DNA from 2 places in the Paraglaciecola sp. IT1134 genome. Region 1 is predicted to be linked to the other one. Evidence: predicted binding sites of a transcription regulator. Region 1 holds the regulator's gene; the other holds the start of a gene.
What was found. The regulator FliA, encoded in region 1, starts transcription of late flagellar genes. The targets are predictions, from matches to a motif close to CTAAAGNTNNNNNNNNNNNNGCCGATA.

Region 1 (11,614 bases):
CATAATAAGATATTGATATTTTGTGGACTCTGCCAGTTTTTCAGCACATTTGTCTGGCATAACCCATAAGGCGGTATCCACCACATTAATTTTTTCTTCTCGATGCAACATCACACCTTTGAACCACTGAGGTTTACCAAATAATGGATTAACCGTACCCAATTGATGAATACCACCTAATTCTGTTAGCGGCAAAGCCAGCGTTAAACCAGCTACTTCAAAAATCAATGCCTGAAATTGGCAGTCATAAATGCCGCTTAGTTGCTCATCGGTCTGGGCTACAGCTTCTTCTTCTTTGTCGGCAGGCTGCGCAATAACTGTAATTTCTGGCGCATCGTGCACGGGGATCGGTTGATCGATAACATCGTCCCGGGGCGCTAATAGCGCCGAACTCAGTAACTGGCTGACATTAGCCAAAGGTAATGCCGGTGCAGATGACGGTAGTTCCTCGGTAAGTAAAGCCGACAGATAATCTTCCATTACGTTTTCTCTGGCAAACTTACTCTGACTCATGACGTTGCCTCCAATATGCGTAAATGACGTAATAAACTCGTATAGGCATACACGCCCCGGGCTTTTGGCGCATATACTGATGGTGCGGTCTGGGCTGAGCTGGCATCTCTGAATTTAGTATCTATAGGGATTAAACCTTGCCACACCTTGTCACCATGACTTTCCCGTAAAGTACGATAAGCGTCAGTCGCTGCTCTAACTCGTTTGTCAAACATAGTGGGTACAATTGTATAAGCGAAATGTTTGTCAAGAGACTTTTCCATTATGGCCAAAGAGTGCAACATTCTATCCAGACCTTTAAGTGCCAAAAATTCCGTCTGCACCGGGATCACCACGCGAGTGGCTGCAGCTAAAGCATTAACCATAAGCACCCCCAATACTGGCGGACAGTCGATGAGCACATACTCGAAGTCATCTTCGAGTAATGCCAGTGCTCGTTTTAAAATCAAACCCATGCCATTTTGGTTACCGAGTTTTCGGTCCAGGGTTGATAACGCCATGCTGGCGGGTAATACAAATAATGAATCGAGTTTAGTCGGGCACAAGCAAGCTAATAATGTCTCTTTCGTCAGAGGCTGGGGGGAGGTAAAAACATCATAAAGCCCCTGAGACACCTCTTCCGAATCAATGCCAAAATAGTAACTTAGAGACGCGTGGGGGTCGGTGTCAACTAACAAAACTTTGGCATCACGCTGGGCTAATAGCCCACCAAGAGAGACAGTTGTCGTGGTTTTCCCCACCCCACCTTTTTGGTTTGCCACTGTCCACACTTTCACGTTTGTTACCTTGTATTAGTCCGCTATCCGCACCCAGGTTGCGAGTTGCCAATTAAATGATTTTCACCCATACAATACACCCAGACTTTAGCCTGATGCATGGTAACAGCCATTATTGGGGTACCATTTCCTTTTGAATACCGCCAAAAAATGCCTCTATGGAAAATTCTCGCTCGGCAATCCCGGCAGACATAACCGCTTGAGGCATGCCATACACCACTGAACTTTGTTCATCCTGCGCCCAAATTTTGGCGCCTTTATTTTTTAAGGTCTCGCTTCCGGCTTTACCGTCTGCCCCCATACCTGTCAGGATAAGGCCGAGTACATCCCCGGCGTAAACTTTGGCCAAAGATTTAAATGTCAGATCCACACTGGGCTTGTACATGACGCCACTAGCATGTGGCTCGTCATAGATACGAAATATTGCCCCTTGAGGCCGCCCTTCAACCGACATCTGCCGTCCCCCTGGAGCAAGGTAAGCGACACCGTTTTTGATCGCTTCGTTATGCTGGGCTTCTTTCACGGTTATTTTTGACGCTACATTTAAACGTTCAGCAAATGCCCGAGTAAATGATCCCGGCATATGTTGCACTACAAAAATCGGGTAAGGGAAATCCACAGGTAATTGCGTTAATATTTTTTGTAAGGCCACCGGGCCGCCGGTTGACGTACCTATAGCCAAACACTGGTAGCGTTTGCCTGACGGCACTCTACTACCGTTTGATGCATAAAGCTGAGGCGGTACCTGTTCACCGTTGTCCCGTAAAGATTTTGTTAACGGACTAGAGGGTTTATTAAATAATATAGCTTTGGGTTCACTACGGCTTGCCAATGGCCGATAACCGTAGCGTTTTTTACACAGGCCCTTGACCCTAGATTGCAACAATTGCACCGCTTCTTGGCGGTTAGATGCAATATCTTCAAATCGTTTGGGCAAAAAATCCAGCGCTCCGGCATCCAGCGCATCCAGTGTAGCTTGGGCACCTTCGCTGGTTAGCGACGAAAACATCATGATCGGCACTGAGCGCCACGCCATGATTTTTTTCACCGCGGTGATCCCGTCCATCACCGGCATCTCAATATCCATAGTGATAACATCTGGTTCTAATAACTTCGCCTGAGCGACTGCCTCTTCACCATTTTTGGCCTCACCGATAACGGTTAAACCCGGGTCTTGTTCGAGAATTTGCTTAACACGGCGACGAAAAAAAATTGAATCATCCACTACCAAAACTTTATATGCCATGTACTTCTTGTCGAAACCTCGTGATTATCGGGCTAACTGTTTTAACGCTTCTGCTTTTTTACTGGCGTAATGCTTTAAAAGTCCAGGAACATCTAAAATCAGGGCGATCCCGCCGTCGCTGGTAATCGTTGCACCAGCCATGCCTGGAGTACCCTGAAGTAATTCATCCAATGGTTTAATGACCACCTCTTCCTGTCCGATAAGGGCATCAACCACAAACCCAAGCTGTTGGGTACCAATCTGTACCACCACAACATGTCCTTTACTGCGATCCAGAGGTAAATTTTTCGCGGATTTGCGGTGTAACCAGTCCCGTAGGTAAAACAGTGGGATAGCTTTAGAGCGCACTATTTTGGTCAGTTGACCGTCTACAGTATTGGTTTTAGACATATCCATGTTGATTATTTCATTGACCGATCCCAGAGGTAAAGCGAAAGTCTGATCGCCAACCACTATCATCAAAGTCGGTAAAATCGCCAGGGTAAGGGGTACCTTGATTTCCAAGGTGGTACCTTTGCCTAACACTGAATCTATATTCACAGTACCGTTGAGTTGGTTGATCTTGGTTTTCACCACATCCATACCCACACCACGGCCAGACACCTCTGATATTTCTGTCTTGGTAGAAAAACCAGGGGCGAAAATAAGGTTAAATGCTTCTACGTCTGTCATACGTTGCGCGGCGTCTGCGTCCAATACTCCCCGGGAAATGGCTATCTCTTTAAGCTTTTGAGGATCCATGCCTTTGCCGTCATCTACTATCCTGAGGAGAATATGGTCCCCCTCTTGAGATGCAGCTAACTTCACTGTACCCAAACTTGGTTTGCCTGCGGCGAGACGCTCTTCAGGCATTTCAATGCCGTGATCTACTGAATTACGCACCAAATGCACCAATGGATCAGCCAGGGCTTCAACCAAATTTTTATCCAGATCGGTATCTTCACCTTCCAGCACCAGAGTAATTTCTTTTTTGAGGGTACGGGCTAGATCCCGCACAACTCTGGGGAAACGGCCAAATACCTTCTTAATTGGCTGCATGCGGGTTTTCATTACCGCGCCTTGCAAATCACCGGTTACAACATCCAAATTGGCGATTGCCTTGGACATACTTTCATCTTTTAACGTTAAGCCCAGACTTAATAAGCGATTACGCACTAATACCAGTTCACCGACCATATTCATGATCTGATCAAGCCGTTTGGTATCCACCCGCACAGTTGTTTCGGGTTGGGGAGCGGCGGGTTTTTTCTCTTCTTTTTTGGCTACAGGGGCAACCGCTTCAGTTTTGTTCTCTGTTGGTTTGACCACAGGAGCCTGGGAGGCAACCGCAGGTTTATCCTCTGCTTTGTTATCCGGTACAGGCGTTGAGGATTTTTGTTTAACTGCTGGCCCCTGACCTTTTCCATGCAGTTGATCCAGCAAAGCTTCAAATTCGTCGTCACTGATGTCATCACCACTTGCGCCTGCCGAGGATGCTTCTGGTGCAGGAGTGGGTTTGGAAGGTTCGGGAGCGTTGGGTGCGCTAAATTGTCCTTCACCGTGCAGTTGATCCAGTAAAGACTCAAAATCGTCGTCACTGATATCGTCACTGTCAGCAGCAATTTTATCTGTCGCAACAGATTTGCTGACGCCGATCGGCTCGCCCTTACCATGTAATTCGTCTAACAAGGCTTCAAATTCCGATTCATCGAAATCACCGCTTTGGGATTCAACGGTAACGGGCCCAGATTGCTCATTTTGAGTTTCTGGCGGGGCTACTACAGCTTCATCTTGTGACTCAGGTTTACTCAGTCGATGCAATTTATCCAGTAAACTTTGTTCGGCAGCCATCAAGGGGGTTTTATTTTTGACACTTTCAAACATTTCAACGACTTCGTCCGTGGCTTGCAGGATCACATCCATCAACTCCGGGGTAAGCGACCGCTGCCCGTTACGCATCACGTCGAATACATTCTCAGCGCCGTGGCAAATGTCGACTAACTCAGTTAGTGACAAAAATCCAGCACCGCCCTTGACTGTATGGTAACCACGAAAGATTGCATTCAATAAGTCAGCATCTTGTGGATTATTCTCAAGTTCGACGAGTTGTTCTTGTAATTGTTCTAAAATTTCTCCGGCTTCAACTAAAAAGTCCTGGAGAATTTCCTCGTCAACATCAAACGCCATATCTTAATGCCCCTAAAATCCTAAGCTTGACAGCAAATCATCGACATCATCCTGATCAGATGCGACGTCTTCACGGTTGGCAGCATCTATGATTGGGCCTTCCGCTTTTACACTATCGGCCTGTTTTTCAGATGTCTTAGTCTTTTCGCTTATTGCCGCGCCACCGAACATGGTCAACATGTGAACCAGGTTGTCTTCAACTTCCTTAACTAAATCAATTACCCGACGAATAACTTGGCCGGTTAGGTCCTGGTAACCTTGGGCCATTAATACTTCGGTCAACAATTCTGTTAGTTTGGCGGATTCAGCACCACCGACTTCCAGAAACTCATTCAGGTCATGACAGAGGGTGTTAAATTCACCCAACTGCAATTGCCGACTCATTAACTTTTTCCATTCTGGCAAGATAGAGGTTATGCCGGTACTCAGGTTTTCCGCAATGGGCATACAACTGTCCACCAGATCCATGGTCCGATTTGCGGCCTGTTCGGTGGTTTCTATCACATACATCAAACGGGTTTTGGCGTCAGGGATGTCTTCCGTGGCCAAATTGGCGATGCGCTCATCCAGTTGAAAATTATTTAGCGAGTCATGTAACTGTCGAGTTAACTTACCGACTTCGGCAAACAATTCGGCAGAATTACTTTCGGTTACCGTATCCAGAAGAGCTTGCGCACCCTGGTTATCGCCATTTTCCAGCAATGTAACCAGAGTCTTCGCATCTTCTAACGACATCGGGGCAGAACTAAAGGTCATAGGGCCTTCCTTACTTGTCAGGATGTGCCTGAATTAACCTAAACGTTCGAATATTTTGGTGAGTTTTTCTTTCAGGGTTGCTGCCGTAAAAGGTTTAATCACATATCCATTTACCCCAGCTTGAGCTGCGGCAATAATTTGTTCTTTTTTTGCTTCGGCGGTCACCATCAAAACGGGGGTATGTTTTAGCCTTTCGTCGGCTCGAATAGCCCGCAGTAAGTCAATACCTTGCATACCGGGCATATTCCAGTCGGTGACCACAAAGTCGAAATCGCCCTGTTGCAACATAGGCAATGCAGTGCTGCCATCATCAGCTTCTTGAATATTAGTAAAACCAAGATCTTTTAATAGATTCTTGATGATTCGACGCATGGTCGAGAAATCATCAACAACCAAAATTTTCATATTTTTATCCAAAACTATCTCCGGTGAGGGGAAACCCAAATTATTATTATGCTATTTATTCATTTGTGCGCCAAGTCTGCATTCGACTTTTAAGCTTCAGCATGGCTTGACTGTGGATTTGGCTTACTCTGGACTCACTGACATCCAATACTTCACCAATTTCACGTAAGTTTAACTCTTCATCGTAGTAGAGCGAAAGGACAATCGCTTCACGCTCAGGAAGGGTGGTAATAGCATGAGCCAACGCCTTTTGAAATGAGCCTTGTAACAGAACTTCAAAGGGGGTATCGGACGCTTTGGTTTGCTCATTGCTCACCACGTCCTCACTTACGCCCATATCTTCGATTCCGATGATTTTTCCGGCGTTAACTTCCCCTAACATTTGGTGGTAAGCGGTGAGACTGACGTCAAGTTTTTGTGCGATATCCACGTCCCGGGCATCTCGACCGGTTTGTCGTTCGACCTGATTGATTGCCTCGGTGATGGCGCGGCCATTTTTGTGCACCGAACGCGGTGTCCAATCACCCTTACGGATTTCGTCCAGCATAGAACCCCGGATACGAATGCCCGCAAAGGTTTCAAAACTGGCCCCTTTGGTGCCGTCGAAATTACGTGACGCTTCCAGTAAACCTATCATTCCTGCCTGAATGAGATCATCAACCAGGACGCTGGCAGGTAAACGTGCAATTAAATGATGCGCTATGCGTTTGACCAGCGACGCATGGCGTTCAACGAGTTCGTTTTTATCGTTTAACTGTTGATATGCCGAGGTTTTGCTGTTCACCGGGTTTCGCCTACTGCTTTTTTAGTAATCAACTGCTCAAGAAAAAATTCCAAATGACCGCCCGGTTGAGTGGGCACCGGCCAACTTGCAGCCTGCTGGGCCAATTTTCTAATGGCTATTGCTGCAGGGGACGTGGGATACAAGTCAACTATGGCCTTTTGCTTGCGTACGGATTTTCGCACGTTTTCATCAAAAGGTATTGTGGCCACCAGCTCCAGTGCCACATCCAGAAATCGATTGGTGACCTTACTAAGCTTACTAAAAAGTTCCTGACCCTCACGCATGTTGCGCACCATATTAGCCACTATCTTAAAACGAAAGACACCGTGCTCTTTATTTAATATTTTGATCAGTGCATAGGCATCAGTCAGGGAAGTCGGTTCGTCGCACACCACTACCATTATATCCTGGGACGCTCTGGAAAAGCTCAGTACCATATCGGAAATACCCGCGGCCGTATCCACAATCAATACGTCTATTTGCGTGTGTAATTCGCTAAAGGCACGAATTAATCCAGCATGTTCTGTGTGAGTCAGCTCAGTCATGGATTGACTACCAGATGTGGCTGGCGCTATTTTAATGCCATAGGGACCTTCTACCAGCACCTCATCCAAGGTGCACTCGCCAGATAATACATGTGACAAATTTTTCACCACTCGTAAACCGAGTAATACATCCACATTGGCCAAACCGAGGTCAGCATCAAGCACCATCACCCGTTTCCCTTGCTGGGCCATGGCAATGGCTGTGTTTAGGGTGACATTGGTTTTGCCCACCCCACCCTTGCCGCCCGTCACGGCTATCACTTTTATCAATCGCGATTGATTCATTCGTCTTAAGCTACTCGCCTGATCCTCAATCATACTGCCACTACTGCGTTATTAACTGAATGGCCAGTAGTATGAATTAATCCGTGTTGTTTATAAAGTCTGGCTGCACTGGTAATTAGAAATTTAGCTTCTGCCACTTTTAAGTCCTCAGGTACCCGTTGTCCATCGGTAACATAACTCACCGGAAGCTTGTGTTCTATAGCCGCACTGATCGCTTCCCCAAGACTGTAACACTCATCTAATTTTGTGAAAATACATCCCTGCAAAGAAACTTGCTTATACGCATTAATGGTTTGTTGCATCACTTGATACTGGCTATTTGCCTGCATGACTAAATAGTTCTGTATATTAGCACATGCACTTTGCTTTAACGTTTCTAACTGCCGTATCAGTCTAACATCCCTTTGGCCAAAACCTGCTGTATCAATTAGTATGATGCGTTTATTTCGGAACTGAAAAAGTAGATCAGACAGTTCTTCGGCGTTTTGCGCTTTTTTTACCCCGCAGCCGATAATACGCGCATAGGTAGATATTTGCTCAAAAGCCGCAATCCGGTAACTATCAATCGTGATAAGTGCGACTTGATCCGGGCCGTATTTTTGAGCAGCCTTGGCGGCTAGTTTGGCTATAGTGGTCGTTTTACCTGTGCCGGTGGGCCCCATGAGTACCGCTATTCCACCTTTGTTGAGAATATTGTCTTCTTGAGTTTGAATTTTATTAGCCAGCAATTTCAATAAAAACAGCCAGGCTTGGCGCTCGTCAGCTTTAGCGGGTGTGTATGACACCACTTCATTGGCCAGAGTTTTGCTGATCCCCATTTGCTCCAGGCGCGAGGTTAGATAACCGTGCAGAGGATGACTACGGGCATTATTTTGCTCAATCAGGCCCGCCACCTGAAACTGTAATACATTGCGCAGTGACGAAAGCTCCTGGCGCATTTCGTTCAAGACATGACTTTGTTGTTTGTCCACCGTGCCTGCATGCGTTCCAGGATTTGGGACGTGCTGGGGAGGTGCAATCTGGCCTAAATTTTTCGTTTGGGTAACAACTTTGCTATTTTCATAGCCAGATGCAGTAGCAGACTTCTGGGTTTGGGACTGTTTTTCCAGCAACGCACGCAGACTATCGGGACCACTGTCACCGATAATTTCACTTAAAGTCGGCGTCGCGGCCTTTCTGGCAGGCGAAGTGGCTGGCTTATTGACGAAATTTTTCGCCGCGGCAGGTTCCTGTTCATAAGCGGCAACAATTTCAACACCATCCGCCAATTTTTTGTTAGACATGATAACCGCATCGTTACCTAACTCATCTTTGACCTGTTTCAATGCATCACGCATATCTTTGCCATAAAAACGTCTAATTTTCACAAATTACCCCTTACTGCTCTATTCAATGCCGGTCTATTGACCCACAGCACTGACTATTTTAATTTGCTTGTCATCCGGTATCTCTTGGTACGACAACACATGTAATCCAACAACCGCATGTTTCAAGAATCGGGATAACACTGGGCGTAACATGCCTGATGTCAGTAACACGGCTGGTTCGCCAGCTAACTCTTGTTGTTGCGAAGCTTCATTTAGAGATTTTTGCAAGCGTTCTGCCAACCCGGGCTCTATACCTGCGCCATCACCACCACCTGCTTGTAATGACTGGTGCAACATCTGTTCCAACTCTGGCGCCAAAGTTATGACTGGTAACTCTAACTTGCCGCCATTGATTTCCTGGATGATCAGGCGTTTGAGGGCAATTCGCACGGCAGACACCAGTACGTCTGGGTCCTGGCTCTTGGGCCCATATTCACACAGGGTCTGCACTATGGTGCGCAAATCACGAATAGGCACGCCTTCATACAAAAGGGTTTGCAAGACTTTAACGACCGTACTCAAAGGCAAAATGTCCGGTACCAACCCTTCCACCAATTTAGGGCTTTGTTTAGCCAGCAAATCAAGTAATTGCTGCACTTCCTCATGCCCCAGTAATTGATACGCGTTATTGGTCAATAACTGGCTAAGATGGGTGGCCACCACCGTCGCCGCATCAACCACCGTATAACCTAAGGTTTGTGCGTGCTCACGTTGGTTAGGGCGGATCCAAACAGCATCCAGGCCGAAAGCGGGATCGGTGGTTGCCGTTCCCTCCAGTTTGCCAAATACCTGCCCCGGGTTGATGGCCAGTTCGTCGTCATGGCTAATTTCTGCCTCCCCAACCGACACCCCCAACATGGAAATAGTATAATTGTTGGGACTGAGATCTAAATTGTCGCGAATGTGTACTGGGGGAATGAGAAAGCCAAGTTCCTGTGATAATTTTTTACGCACCCCTTTAATACGTGTCAATAACTCGCCACCCTGGCTTTTATCGACTAGGGGGATGAGTCTGTAACCCACTTCCAATCCTATGGTGTCCACATGTTGCACGTCATCCCAGCCCAGCTCCTTGATTTCTGCCGGTTGTTGATTGGCGCGATCCGGCAGTTGCGTAACCACTTCCGGTTCGGCGGCACGCTTTTCTTCAAGCCATTTTTGATAATAAGCATAACCTCCAACCACAGCACTAAAACCTAGAAAGGCCATGTGCGGCATGCCAGGTACGATACCCATGATAAACATGATCCCGCAGGTGATATACAAAGCCCGACGATTACCCAACTGACGGGTCAGCTCTTGGCCCATCTCCTGGGAATCATTTTCCCGTGTAACTATGATTGCGGTCGCCACGGACAGTAATAAAGACGGAATTTGCGCTACCAAACCGTCTCCGATGGTTAATAACGTATAGATTTCTATCGCCTGACCAAAAGCCAAATCGTGTTGAATAATGCCGATAAACAGCCCGCCTACTATGTTGATCAACATAATAAACAGACCCGCGACCGCATCACCTTTAACAAACTTGGATGCCCCGTCCATAGAGCCATAAAAATCCGCCTCTGAAGTCACTTCAAAGCGGCGTTTACGCGCCTCGTCCTGATCGATAAAACCGGCATTGAGATCTGCATCTATGGCCATTTGTTTGCCGGGCATGGCATCCAGGGTAAAACGGGCACTAACTTCTGAAATTCGCCCGGCACCAGCGGTCACAACCTTGAAATTGATGATCAGCAAGATGGCAAATACCACTATACCTACAGCATAATTGCCGCCTATCACGACTTCACCAAAAGCTTGGATCACTTTACCCGCAGCATCCCCACCTTCATGCCCTTCAAGCAAGACGATCCGGGTTGAGGCCACATTCAACGCTAAGCGTAAAACGGTAGCGATCAAAAGCACCAGGGGGAAAATACCGAAATCAACCGGTTTCTTGGTAAACACCGACACAAGAATAACGACCAGAGACAGGGCGATATTGAAGCTGAATAACACATCTAGTAAAAAAGCAGGCATAGGCAGGATAACCATACCCATGATCGCTAACAATACCAGCGGCGCACCCAGACCCGTTAAAGCCGATTGAAAATGCCGTTTGTCAAAACGATTAAAATAAGCGGTTAATTGCATAGTGCGAATTTTTGACGGTAAATAAACATACTTACACTCAGCAATATATAAGCCAACTCGCAACTGTCGAGCACCAAAGGTTTATCTACCCAAAATAATGGGAATTGCACGGCGGCGACAACGTCGGTTACCGCAGCACGGTGACGATAGGGGTTGGCACAACGCGGTTGGCGATAGGGGCGAATGAATGTAGCCGACAAACAGGCAGTTTCGAGGGTGAAGGATATGCCTAACGTCTAAACTCTGGTGGGATGGGCAGGTTTTTACTCAATGGAACAGGCCGTTTACCCTTACCTTTTTTATAAGCCTTTACCTGATACACATAAGCCAATACTTGGGCGACGGCCATAAAGAGTTTAGAGGGGATTTCACTGTCAGTTTCGGTGGAATAATAGATGGCTCGCGCCAACATGGGTGAGGCGATAATAGGCACATCGTGAGCACCGGCAATTTTACGAATATGCATAGCCATTTCATCCACGCCCTTGGCCACCAAGGTTGGTGCCCGGTTGCCAAACTGATCATATTTAAGGGCAATAGAATAATGAGTAGGGTTGGTAACCACCACATCGGCATTTGGCACTTCTTGCATCATGCGATTAGCTGCAGCTTGGAACTGTAAGCGTCGAATGCGG
Region 2 (11,614 bases), 2.0 Mb from region 1:
AACACGTCACATCGGGGCCTGAGACCTCACCTGATCTGGGAGCAAATATCATGAAAGCTAAGCCACAGGACGTCCCCGACATTCCAGCTGAAGCGCCGGTGAGCCAAGACGGCGGCCCCCGTGATGCAGCTCAGACGACCAACAAACCGGCATCTATCGCTTTGGAAGCGGATAATGAGCTACGTAAAAAACAGCGTATTGCCCTGGCTGTGGCTAAGGTTAGAGCCAAAAAACTGGCTATCCAGCAAGCTGCCGATGGATCCTTACCGATTACAACATCGGCTCCAGATGACAACAACAAACCGGCGGGTACGACCCCCTCAGGAAGCAATACACTGAGCGCAGAACAAGCCTTAGAGCAGAAAAAAAAGCGCATAGCCACCGCAGTTGCTAAAGCTAAAGCTAAAAAAGCAGCGCAATCCAACCAGACACCAAAAGACTAAAGCCCTAGTGATGAATTACAAACTCGCCAGCTCTCCCCATCAACATACACGCCGAACCACTGGGCAAATAATGCGGTTGGTGATATTTGCCTTGATACCCGGGCTACTCGTGCAATGCTGGTTTTTTGGTTGGGGCTCTATTATTCAGCTAGTACTCGCTATCGCCACAGCTATCATCACCGAAGCGAGTATCCTGGAATTGCGCAAACGCGACTTTGAACGCGCAATAAAAGACAACAGCGCCATATTGACCGCCATGTTACTGGCGGTCAGTATTCCACCTCTTGCTCCTTGGTGGGTTATCATTATCGGCACCTTCTTCGCCATAGCGATAGTCAAACAACTGTATGGTGGCTTGGGTTATAATCTGTTTAATCCGGCCATGGCCGCTTACGTCATGTTACTGGTGTCATTTCCTGTTCAGATGACCCAGTGGTTGCCTCCCTTATCATTAGCGGCGCATCAACCAGGGCTAGTAGACGCGATACAAACGATTTTTACCGGTTATAGTGCCGACGGCTTTAGCCTGTTACAACTACAAACCGCGGTAGACGGTCACACCATGGCCACCCCCCTGGATTCGATTAAGACCAGTCTGGCCAAAGGCATGACGTATGAAGAAGGCTTAAATACGGCAATATTTTCAGGCTCAACCGGTATCGGCTGGGCGTGGATCAACATCGCCTACTTACTCGGTGGACTGTACTTGTTAAAAGCCAAAGTCATTAATTGGCACATACCCACAGGGATGTTACTAGCGGTATTTAGCTGCGCAGTGGTGATGTTTCTAGTGGACGGCGACAGGTATGCCTCACCGGTTTTTCACTTGTTAAATGGTAGCCTAATGTTAGGTGCCTTTTTTATTGCTACCGATCCCGTTTCCGCCTCTACCACCAATAAAGGACGCTTCATTTTTGGAGCGGCCATAGGTTTATGGGTTTATTTAATCCGCACATGGGGAGGCTATCCTGATGCCATCGCTTTTGCGGTTCTGATCATGAATATGGCAGTGCCTTTGATCGATTATTACACTCGCCCACGCACGTATGGTCATGCCAAAAAAGCCACGGGAGGTAAAAAATGACCCGTAGCATAATTAAAAATGGCCTGATCCTGGCGCTTTTTGCCATGTTAACCACAGGTTTAATTGCCGCCACCTATTTTGGAACCAAAGAGCAGATCGCACAGCAAAGACAGCAAAAATTGCTGAATACGTTAGATGCCCTGGTGCCAGGAGACAGCTATAACAACAGCATGCAAAACGACTGTGTCATTGTTTCCTCTCGACAATATTTGGGCAACAATGAGGCGAAACATATTTATCGTGCTACCCAAAATCATCAGCCTGTGGCTGCGGTGATCGAAACCACAGCAGCAGATGGATATAGCGGCCGGATAGAGCTGATAGTGGGAGTGACAGATCAAGGGCAAGTCTCAGGTGTGCGGGTATTGAAACACAAAGAAACCCCGGGATTGGGTGATAAAATAGATCTGCGCATCAGCGATTGGATCCTCTCTTTTAGCGGGCTAACCCTTACGACTGAAAATGATAACTTGTGGGCGGTTAAAAAAGATGGGGGCCAGTTCGACCAGTTTACGGGCGCCACTATCACTCCTCGTGCAGTCGTCAAAGCAGTAAAACGTGCAGTGGTATATTACCAAGCTCATCAGGCAGAACTGTTTAGTGCAGACAATGCCTGTAATACACAAGCAAAAGTTTGAGGACATAATGAACGAATTTAAACAACTGAGCTGGCAGGGATTATGGAAAAACAACCCGGCACTGGTGCAATTACTGGGTTTATGCCCTTTACTGGCGGTAACCGCCACCCTGACCAACGGCTTGGGTTTAGGCTTGGCCACGACCTTGGTATTAATAGGTTCTAACACCACAGTATCGATTATCCGTAATATAGTACCCAATGAGATCCGTATTCCAATTTTCGTGATGATCATAGCGGCCTTTGTCACCATAGTGCAGTTACTGATGAACGCCTATACCTTCAAGCTTTATCAAGCGTTAGGCATATTTATTCCACTGATTGTGACCAATTGCGCCATCATCGGCCGAGCGGAAGCTTACGCCTCCAAAAATCCCGTGGTGTATGCCGCGTTTGACGGTCTGATGATGGGACTAGGATTTACCTTTATCCTGGTTGTGTTAGGTGCTATGCGCGAAGTTTTGGGCTATGGCACTTTATTTGCTGGTGCAAACTTGTTGTTAGGCGACTGGGCGAGCAACTTGAAGATCACTGTATTCACCACAGATACCCCATTTTTGTTAGCCATTTTACCCCCAGGTGCCTTTTTAGGCATGGGCTTACTCATCGCCCTGAAAAACCTGATGGATAAACGTATGGAGCGGATGTTTGCTGCTCAGCGTCATGCAAAAGTGGTGCAACGGGCCAGAGTGACCGCCGAAAGTTGATGGGCTAAGACGGTCAAAAATAGCCTGAAGCATACAACCAACATTCCCCTGACATGAGAGTTCAATGAACCAACAAAAACGCCTGACTATGCTTAACCGCTGGCGCGATGCTAACCCCCACCCCACAACAGAATTGAATTTTAACAGTCCGTTTGAACTGCTTATCGCCGTATTACTCTCGGCACAAGCCACGGATGTGAGTGTGAATAAAGCTATGGCCAAACTGTTTCCAGTGGCCAATACCCCGGACAGCATCTATGCCCTGGGGGTCGATGGCGTGAAAAGCTATATTAAAACCATAGGTTTGTTTAATACCAAAGCGGTAAACGTGATCAACACCTGTAAAATTTTGATCAATAAACATCATTCACAAATCCCCCAAGACCGGGAGGCCCTGGAAGCTCTGCCGGGAGTTGGGCGTAAAACGGCGAATGTGGTATTAAATACTGCCTTTGGCTGGCCGACCATAGCAGTCGACACCCATATTTTTCGTGTATCTAATCGTACTAAATTGGCCATGGGTAAAAATGTTGATCAGGTAGAACAAAAACTGCTTAAGGTTGTTCCTCCCGAGTTTAAGGTAGATGTGCATCATTGGTTGATTTTGCATGGTCGTTACACTTGCATCGCCCGCAAACCCAGATGTGGCTCCTGCCTGATCGAAGACCTATGCGAATTTAAAGATAAAACTTCAGATTAAATCTGATAAACGACTGGATAAAAACTATTTAACCACAGGATAAGATAATGGCAGCAACAAAACGGGCGAATATAAATATTGGGGCAAATGTATCAATCGTACTCAAAGAAGATCAGCGCAGTGGCGAATTAACCGAAGGAGTGGTGCAGAAAATTCTGACCAATTCACCACATCATCCCCATGGCATTAAAGTACGTTTGGAAGACGGCCAGGTTGGACGGGTGAAAGTGATCCATTCTTGACTTTCTCCTTTAGAACCGCTGTAAATTTCCCATTAAAACAATGGCTTTGCAGGTGATCGAGCTTTTTTCCTATTCACTGAGTTACCACACCCTGGCTATGCTGTTTTTAGCCGCCTTTCTTATTGGTATGGCGAAAACCGGCGTCAGTGGTGCGGCGATGTTTTCAGTACCTATTTTGGCCTTGATATTCGGTGGCAAAGTCTCGTCTGGTTTAATGTTACCCATGTTGATCATGGCAGATTTGTTTGCGGTTAACTATTATCATCGCCATGCAAACTGGCATTATTTAATCAAGCTATTCCCCTCTGCGGCCTTGGGGGTATTAGTCGGTACACTGCTGGGCAATTATATTGATGATCAGTTATTTAGGTTGATCATGGGCATTATCATCTTTGTCAGCCTGCTTATCATGTTGTGGATGGAGCGGGCCAACAAAGACAAGATCCCGGATTATCTGTGGTTTGCTATTTTAATGGGTCTGCTAGGTGGCATCACCACCATGATCGGTAATCTGGCCGGGGCGGTGATGGCGTTATACCTTCTCAGTATGCGCCTGCCAAAAAATGAATACATAGGCACTGCCGCTTGGTTTTTTCTCGCTATTAACTTGTTTAAGGTACCCTTTCATATCTTTAGCTGGCAGACCATAGATATGAATTCGTTCCTGTTAAATTTAACCAGTCTGCCTTTTATCGCCTTGGGTGCCTATGCGGGGTTGAAAATCGTCAAACGTATTCCAGAAAAGCAGTATCGCTGGTTGATTTTGGCAGTGACTGCTGTCGCCGCTGTCATTATGGTGGTTTAGTGATATGCAGACAAAAGTTACGCTGATTTTAGCCTTAGGCTGTTGCTAAAACCGCTTCTGTCCTCATGTGTCTCAATACAGGCTAATGTGGGCAGGTGATCTGCATTCGCCAAGCCCAGTAATGACTGATGAGGCACGCAAAACAGCACATCCAGTGTCAGGCGATCCATGCCATAGAGCCCCCGGTGCAACATATTGGCTGAAAATACCAATATAACCCCGGCCTTAAGCGCGACGGGCACTGCCAGGGGTAAATTGTCTGTTTTTAGTGAGCATGTTGCTCCAAACGCAGTTCCTCTTTAGTGTGCCCACGTTTATGACTACTTGGTACTAATTCGATATCAGGTTCATTCTTCAGTGTTATGCGAAATGGACTAATTCTGGTCCGTGAAAGGCAGATTTTTGGCCATCTAGCGTATTATACTGGGGATCACAATGCCAATAATTTGGCTGACTGGCATTAATCAATTCAGCTAATTCGGTTAATTTCCTTTGGCGGAAAAACGTCCTGTGTACCACATACACATTATGTTAACATGCATACCCATAATATTATTTTATCCTTTCTCCCCTATCGATCGGTCAAGCCAATTTCAGCTGATTAGCAGCTCCTGGCTGCCAACCCGTGTTTTTATCCCATTGGCTTTCTATTCTTTGGCTTGGCGTTTGATCATCAGCGGCTCTTTGAACGTCATAGTGCGATAAGGGAAAGGTATTTCAATACCGGCCTCATCCAGAGCGCGTTTAACGGCTGCTACTACCTCACTGCGAGATTTTCGCTGGCCCAATGGGGTCGGATCTGTCCACCAGGTCACTTCTATGTCTATGCTGCTGGCACCAAAGCCATGCAAAAACACTTCTATGGGTAAGTCCTGATTAACCGTGTCGCAACTAGCCAAAGCGTTTTCGACTATTTTCACAGACTTTTCGGCATCTTCCGAGTACGCCACGCCCGTCATGATCGTGATACGCCTGGAATTCAGATCCGTGAGCACTTTAACCGGGTTTTTGAACAAAAATGAATTGGGTGTTACCACCAACTCGCCGTCCGGACGACGAATTTGGGTCATGCGTACTGAAATATCTTCAACCTTGCCCATAATGGATTCACACTCAATAAAATCCCCCTTCTCGAATGGATATTTCCACAGCAGCATAATACCCGCAAAGAAGTTTTCAAAAATTTCTTTAAACGCAAAACCGATTGCGACCGACGCCAATCCTAATCCACCTAACGCTTTAGCCGGGGTTAGACCTGGGAATATCACCATGGCAGCTAGCAATAACCCCAACAGCCAAATTAGAATACTACTTAGGCGCTGCAACAGATCCCGCAATGAACCACGCATTTTGCTGCGTCCTGACAGATTGAAGACAAACTTTCCTACCAGATAAGACATCCCCCAGGTAAATAGCAAGACGATTAGCCCGGCTAATAAGTAAGGCGTGTGGCCAATAAAGTCGTAGGTTATATCGGTCATTGTGGATCGCAAAGCCTGCATTGCCGACTGCATATCAATCACCTCTGCGGTCTTGTCAGGCGAAGCTGCCTGCGACGACGTTGGCCAGAAAGTCATCAGCAACAGAATTACCTTATTTTGAAACGACATAGCTTTCCCAGGGGCGTAACAATCAAGTATCAAGCATATGGTAAATCATCGAGTAAGCCAATTCGCTTTAATTTATTTTGCCAGGTTACCCAAGAAAAAGTGCGGAATGCTGCGCTTACCACGCTTTTTATTTACATATTGTCATATTGTTGGGTGCATACAGGCGATATACTCAGTGCACGAATTTTCAAACTAACGAAAAGCGAGATTTATCATGCGTTTATTACACACTATGTTACGGGTAGGCGATCTATCACGCTCCCTTACCTTTTATACCGAATTGCTCGGCATGTCTGTGCTGCGCCAAAGTGACAACCAGCAGTATCGTTATACCCTGGCATTTGTGGGGTATGGTGAAGAGGGTAGCAACACGGTGCTCGAACTCACTTACAACTGGGATGAAGACAGTTACGATATGGGCACCGCCTATGGGCATATTGCCATAGGGGTAGACGACATCTACCAACTGTGTAGCGATCTCAAAAAACAAGGCGCCGATGTTTATCGTGAAGCTGGCCCAGTCAAAGGCGGCACTACAGTGATCGCTTTTGTTCGCGATCCCGACGGTTATGCAATTGAACTGATCCAAAACTGAGCGCACCATGAAAAAATTGCTGTTATCCCTGTCGATACTCAGCTTAGTGACCGGTGAGTTGGTTAGCGCTAAGCCCCTGGTTATCGCCCATCGGGGCGCGTCGGGTTATTTACCCGAACATACTTTGGAAGCCGCTACTTTGGCCTATGCTTTAGGGGCGGATTTTATCGAACAAGACTTGGTGCTAAGTAAAGATCTGGTGCCAGTGGTGTTACACGATATCCACCTAGAAACCGTCACGGACGTAGAACTCAAATTCCCCCAACGCTATCGTGATGACGGCCGCTACTATGCCCTGGATTTCACTCTGGCTGAGCTTAAAAAGTTGGTGGTCCATGAACGCACCAATGGTCAAGGCCAACAGGTATTTGCCAAACGATATCAAGGCAAGCAACCGTTCAGCATAGCCACGTTTGAACAACATCTTGAATTGATCACGCAGTTAAATCGCCAGTTTTCGAAAAATACCGGCGTTTATCCAGAGATCAAGTCTCCCGCATGGCACCGTGAACAAGGCGTCGATATCAGCAAGATAATATTAACACTACTGCGTAAACACGGTCTGGATGACGCCAGCAAACCCATATTCGTGCAGTGTTTTGATTTTGCAGAAATCAAACGCCTACGCAATGAACTGGGAGCCAGAGTGAAATTAGTACAACTTATTGCAGAAAATGACTGGCAGGAAGCAGCCACAGATTTTGATGCCTTACGCACACCGGCAATGCTGATGGAAGTAGCAAAAGTTGCCCAGGGTATTGGCCCTTGGCTCCCTCAGTTAATTGACTTCAAAACCATGCAACTGACTAAACTTGGCCATCATGCCCACCAGGCTGGCTTGTTTGTTCATCCGTACACCTTCCGTCAGGATGCATTGCCTGATGGGGTAACCAGTCAACAAGCGCTGGATATGCTGTTCAAAAAAGTAAAGGTGGATGCTTTATTTACCGACTTTACCGATACTGTGGTTGAATATCTGCAAGCCCCCTGACCCAGTGTGTCTGATGAGGAGGTGTCGGGGAAATACCCGCTAACCCCTTCATCCTTGAAACAGCCTGTTTGTTGGCTGCCATGCAATTCCAATGATTTTGGGTATATTAGGGCTTAGCCATGCGGATCACGACCCGACGGTTACGGCCTCTGGACGTTTCACTGGTATTAGGGGAAACATGTCGACGTTCGCCATGACCGGTGACATCTATATGATCGGACTGTACTCCTATATTACGAAAGTAGTCCTTTATCTCAACGGCTCTGCGTACCGACAATTGCTGGTTCGTTGCCCGGCCGCCGTAACTGTCGCTATAACCGTCGAGTAATACCAACCCCATATCACTGTCTTCTTTTAAATAATCACCGATCATATTCAGGCGGCGCTGGGAATACTTGGTCAGTTCGGCGGAATTTTTCTTGTAGGCAAGCACAGTGTAAGCGATATCTTCGAAACTGTAAGGCAATAAATTAGCCACACATTGGGCAAAATTGCGATAGGGCGTGGCAAAATTACTGGCGTTCAAACCGACGGCAATCTGATCATTTTGGTTGTACCAATCTTGGTAATAGATGGTCGGCCAGAAGCCTTTTTCCAATTCAGAGAGCATGGTCCAGGCTGTAGCTTCCGGTAAGTCCCCTGTATATTGTTTTCGAATTGTCATCTGGGCGATATTACGTTGCATTTTACCCGGCATCCACTTAGGAGGTACGGAATACACCGCCGCTACCCCATAAGATTTGGGTAACAGTAACATGTCCAGTTCAAACTCCATGTTCAACTGTTTTGACGCCAAGGCAGTAAACAGCGCATCACCATAACCGGGAATATTGTGCGCCAAAGTACACTGCAACCGACTTTGTTTACTCAATTGCCAATCAGAGCTTTCTATTTTTGCCGCATACTGACGCAATCCTGCCGCAGCAGAAGTACAAAGTAGCAATGTACAGATGAATAAGGTTTTTTTCATAAGCCTTGTTTCGAAACGAAAATTAATATGAGGACCAATGGATCCCACCTATGAGGTATTTATCGACATCAACTGGCAAAAGTTTAACCGCTAATGTCCCCCACAACCAGGTAGTCAACAATAGTTTGCCAATATAAATAATCTTTCGCACTGGCTACCACTGTGGATAGTTGCCATAATTGCCGCAAATTTTTTAACTAGGTCTCCATGTCAGAGCACAAATATCAACTTAAAGATCGATTTCGCGGCTATTTCCCAGTCATTGTGGATGTGGAAACCGCAGGTTTCGATGCCAATCGTGACGCCTTGTTAGAAGTCGCCGCTATTACTACCAAAATGGATGCACAGGGGTTTCTCACGCCTGATAAGACCTTTCATTACCATGTTGTACCCTTTGACGGGGCAAACCTTGAGAAAGCCGCCCTGGACTTTAACGGCATAGATCCATGGTGCGCACTGCGCGGTGCCCTGGATGAATCTGAGGTGATTAAAGATTTGTGTAAACAAATCCGCAAAACTCAGAAAGATGCAGATTGTCAGCGTTCGGTTATGGTGGCGCACAATGCTGCATTTGATCTGGGTTTTATTAACGCGGCCATTGAACGCAGTCAGATAAAAAGAAGTCCTTTTCATCCTTTTGTTTCTTTTGACACCACTACCCTGGCAGGCTTGGCTTTGGGACAAACCGTGTTAATAAAAGCCTGTATTGCCGCCGGCATAACCTTTGACCAAAACGAAGCCCATTCCGCTTTATACGATACCCAAAAAACTGCTGAGCTATTTTGTCACATTGTGAATAAATGGCAGTCCAATTGCGGTTGGCCCATAAGTTAGGCAAGTTAAAAACAGCGTATTTAACAATTAATATATATAAAAAAACCGCTGAAGTCAGCGGTTTTTAAGTACCAGACTCACTTACAAAGAGTCGGCATTCTCGGATAGGTAACTGGCCACGCCTTCTGGGCTGTCAACCATACCTTTTTGTCCAACTTGCCAACCGGCGGGACACACTTCACCATGCTCTTCATGGAAGTTAAGTGCATCAACCATTCTCAACATGTCGTCTATATTACGTCCCAGGGGCAAATCATTAACCACTTGATGGCGCACTATACCTTGGGCATCGATCAAAAATGAACCGCGAAACGCCACACCAGCTTCCGGATGTTCGACATCATAGGCCTGACAAATTTCGTGTTTAACATCGGCAACCATAGCGTATTTAACCGGGCCAATACCGCCATCATTAATGGCTGTATTGCGCCATGCATTATGGGTAAATTGTGAATCAATCGATACCCCAATAACCTCTACGCCGCGCTTTTTGAATTCATCGTAACGTTTGTCAAATGCGATTAACTCAGATGGGCATACAAAGGTGAAATCTAATGGATAGAAAAACACCACTGCTTTTTTATCTTTAATCGCTTCACTTAGGGTAAAGCTATCAACAATTTCACCATTGCCGAGTACGGCTGCTGCGGTAAAATCTGGGGCTGGGCGACTGACTAATACACTCATAGGGATCTCCATTTAGATAGTTGATAAATAATTTGCATGGCACCGACTTTAACCCGAGCACCATGATACTTTGCAGAATTGTTTTGTTATATATAAGTATGCACGGATTACTAAAAACCAAGTCAATGCGTTAACTATTTGCGCTTTAAAACCTATTCTTATTATTAACAGACTGGCTCACTAAACATTTTGCATAATTATTAAACAAAGCCTTGAACTTGATACTAATAACAACTATTATCATTTCCATCTAGAGGTGAGGTGTCAATTTATGTATGTATGTTTGTGCCACGGTATTACCGACAAAGCTATTAAACAGGCTGTACGCGAAGACGGTGTAGGTAATATGCGTCAATTGCGTGAAGCCTTGGGCGTAGGCAGTCAATGTGGAAAATGTGTGCGCATGGCGCAAAACATGATTGACAATACCATCATAGACGAAAGCTTGTTTCGGGAAGTGTGTTAACACAGGCCCCATCCCTGAGCGGGCAATTTGTAATTGCTCACGCCTAATATGAAGACAAAAAAAGAGCCCTGGGGCTCTTTTTTCGTTATAACATCAAGTTTTATTTAGCGTGTTTAGCCACAGCTTCTTTGATAAGCGTTTGCAGCTCACCTTGTTGGGCCATTTCCATGATAATGTCACAGCCACCTACCAGTTCACCTTCAACCCAAAGCTGAGGAAAAGTCGGCCAGTCGGCGTACTTGGGCAACTCGGCACGAATATCCGGGTTTTGCAAAATATCCACATAAGCAAATTCTTCACCACAAGACATTAACGCTTGTGACGCCTGGGATGAAAAACCACAGTTGGGTAATTTGGGTGAACCTTTCATGTATAAGATGATGAGGTTTTCTTTCAGTTGTTGCTGGATTTTTTCAACGGTTTCCATGGTAACTCTCAATTAAGTAACGAATATCAGTAGTAATAGGGTCAAGTCTAACGTTTTCAATCCAAGATTGAAAATCTAGTCTAGTATCATCTAGAAAATAATATACACCCCTGCCCCTTGTTTTGTGAACAAGTTACCCTAAGATCCAAACCTGGACTTCAGTGAAACTCGACTAAGTTTGTGCTTTTACCTTGGCTTGCAAACGTCTAGCATCTAGTTCTGGTCAAATGCACGACTAAATATAACTCTAAATGGAGAATTATCATGGCTTTCGAATTACCCGCACTTCCCTATGAAAAAAATGCCCTTGAACCACATATTTCGGCAGAAACGTTGGAATATCATTACGGCAAACATCACGCAACTTATGTAACTAAACTTAATGGTTTGGTCGAAGGAACGGAGATGGCCAATAA

Region 2: AC3RV5_RS07295 (flagellar protein MotY) is a predicted target of FliA. The motif match lies at 8,845-8,871, and genes of this name have one in related genera.

The regions. Positions count from the first base shown of each region.
Region 1 covers NZ_CM176486.1:3,661,835-3,673,448, forward strand. The annotation lists gene AC3RV5_RS15990 (chemotaxis protein CheW) at 1-513, opposite strand, end outside; gene AC3RV5_RS15995 (ParA family protein) at 510-1,289, opposite strand; gene AC3RV5_RS16000 (protein-glutamate methylesterase/protein-glutamine glutaminase) at 1,402-2,535, opposite strand; gene AC3RV5_RS16005 (chemotaxis protein CheA) at 2,560-4,701, opposite strand; gene AC3RV5_RS16010 (protein phosphatase CheZ) at 4,714-5,457, opposite strand; gene cheY (chemotaxis response regulator CheY) at 5,491-5,874, opposite strand; gene AC3RV5_RS16020 (RNA polymerase sigma factor FliA) at 5,918-6,646, opposite strand; gene AC3RV5_RS16025 (MinD/ParA family ATP-binding protein) at 6,643-7,509, opposite strand; gene flhF (flagellar biosynthesis GTPase FlhF) at 7,506-8,843, opposite strand; gene flhA (flagellar biosynthesis protein FlhA) at 8,877-10,979, opposite strand; gene flhB (flagellar biosynthesis protein FlhB) at 11,209-11,614, opposite strand, start outside.
Region 2 covers NZ_CM176486.1:1,675,896-1,687,509, reverse strand. The annotation lists gene rsxC (electron transport complex subunit RsxC) at 1-443, shown strand, start outside; gene rsxD (electron transport complex subunit RsxD) at 454-1,527, shown strand; gene rsxG (electron transport complex subunit RsxG) at 1,524-2,165, shown strand; gene AC3RV5_RS07330 (electron transport complex subunit E) at 2,173-2,871, shown strand; gene nth (endonuclease III) at 2,936-3,571, shown strand; gene AC3RV5_RS07320 (YwbE family protein) at 3,619-3,813, shown strand; gene AC3RV5_RS07315 (sulfite exporter TauE/SafE family protein) at 3,866-4,618, shown strand; gene AC3RV5_RS07310 (mechanosensitive ion channel family protein) at 5,266-6,228, opposite strand; gene gloA (lactoylglutathione lyase) at 6,443-6,823, shown strand; gene glpQ (glycerophosphodiester phosphodiesterase) at 6,831-7,814, shown strand; gene AC3RV5_RS07295 (flagellar protein MotY) at 7,921-8,784, opposite strand; gene rnt (ribonuclease T) at 8,992-9,618, shown strand; gene AC3RV5_RS07285 (peroxiredoxin C) at 9,700-10,305, opposite strand; gene AC3RV5_RS07280 (bacterioferritin-associated ferredoxin) at 10,577-10,771, shown strand; gene grxD (Grx4 family monothiol glutaredoxin) at 10,872-11,198, opposite strand; gene AC3RV5_RS07270 (Fe-Mn family superoxide dismutase) at 11,463-11,614, shown strand, end outside.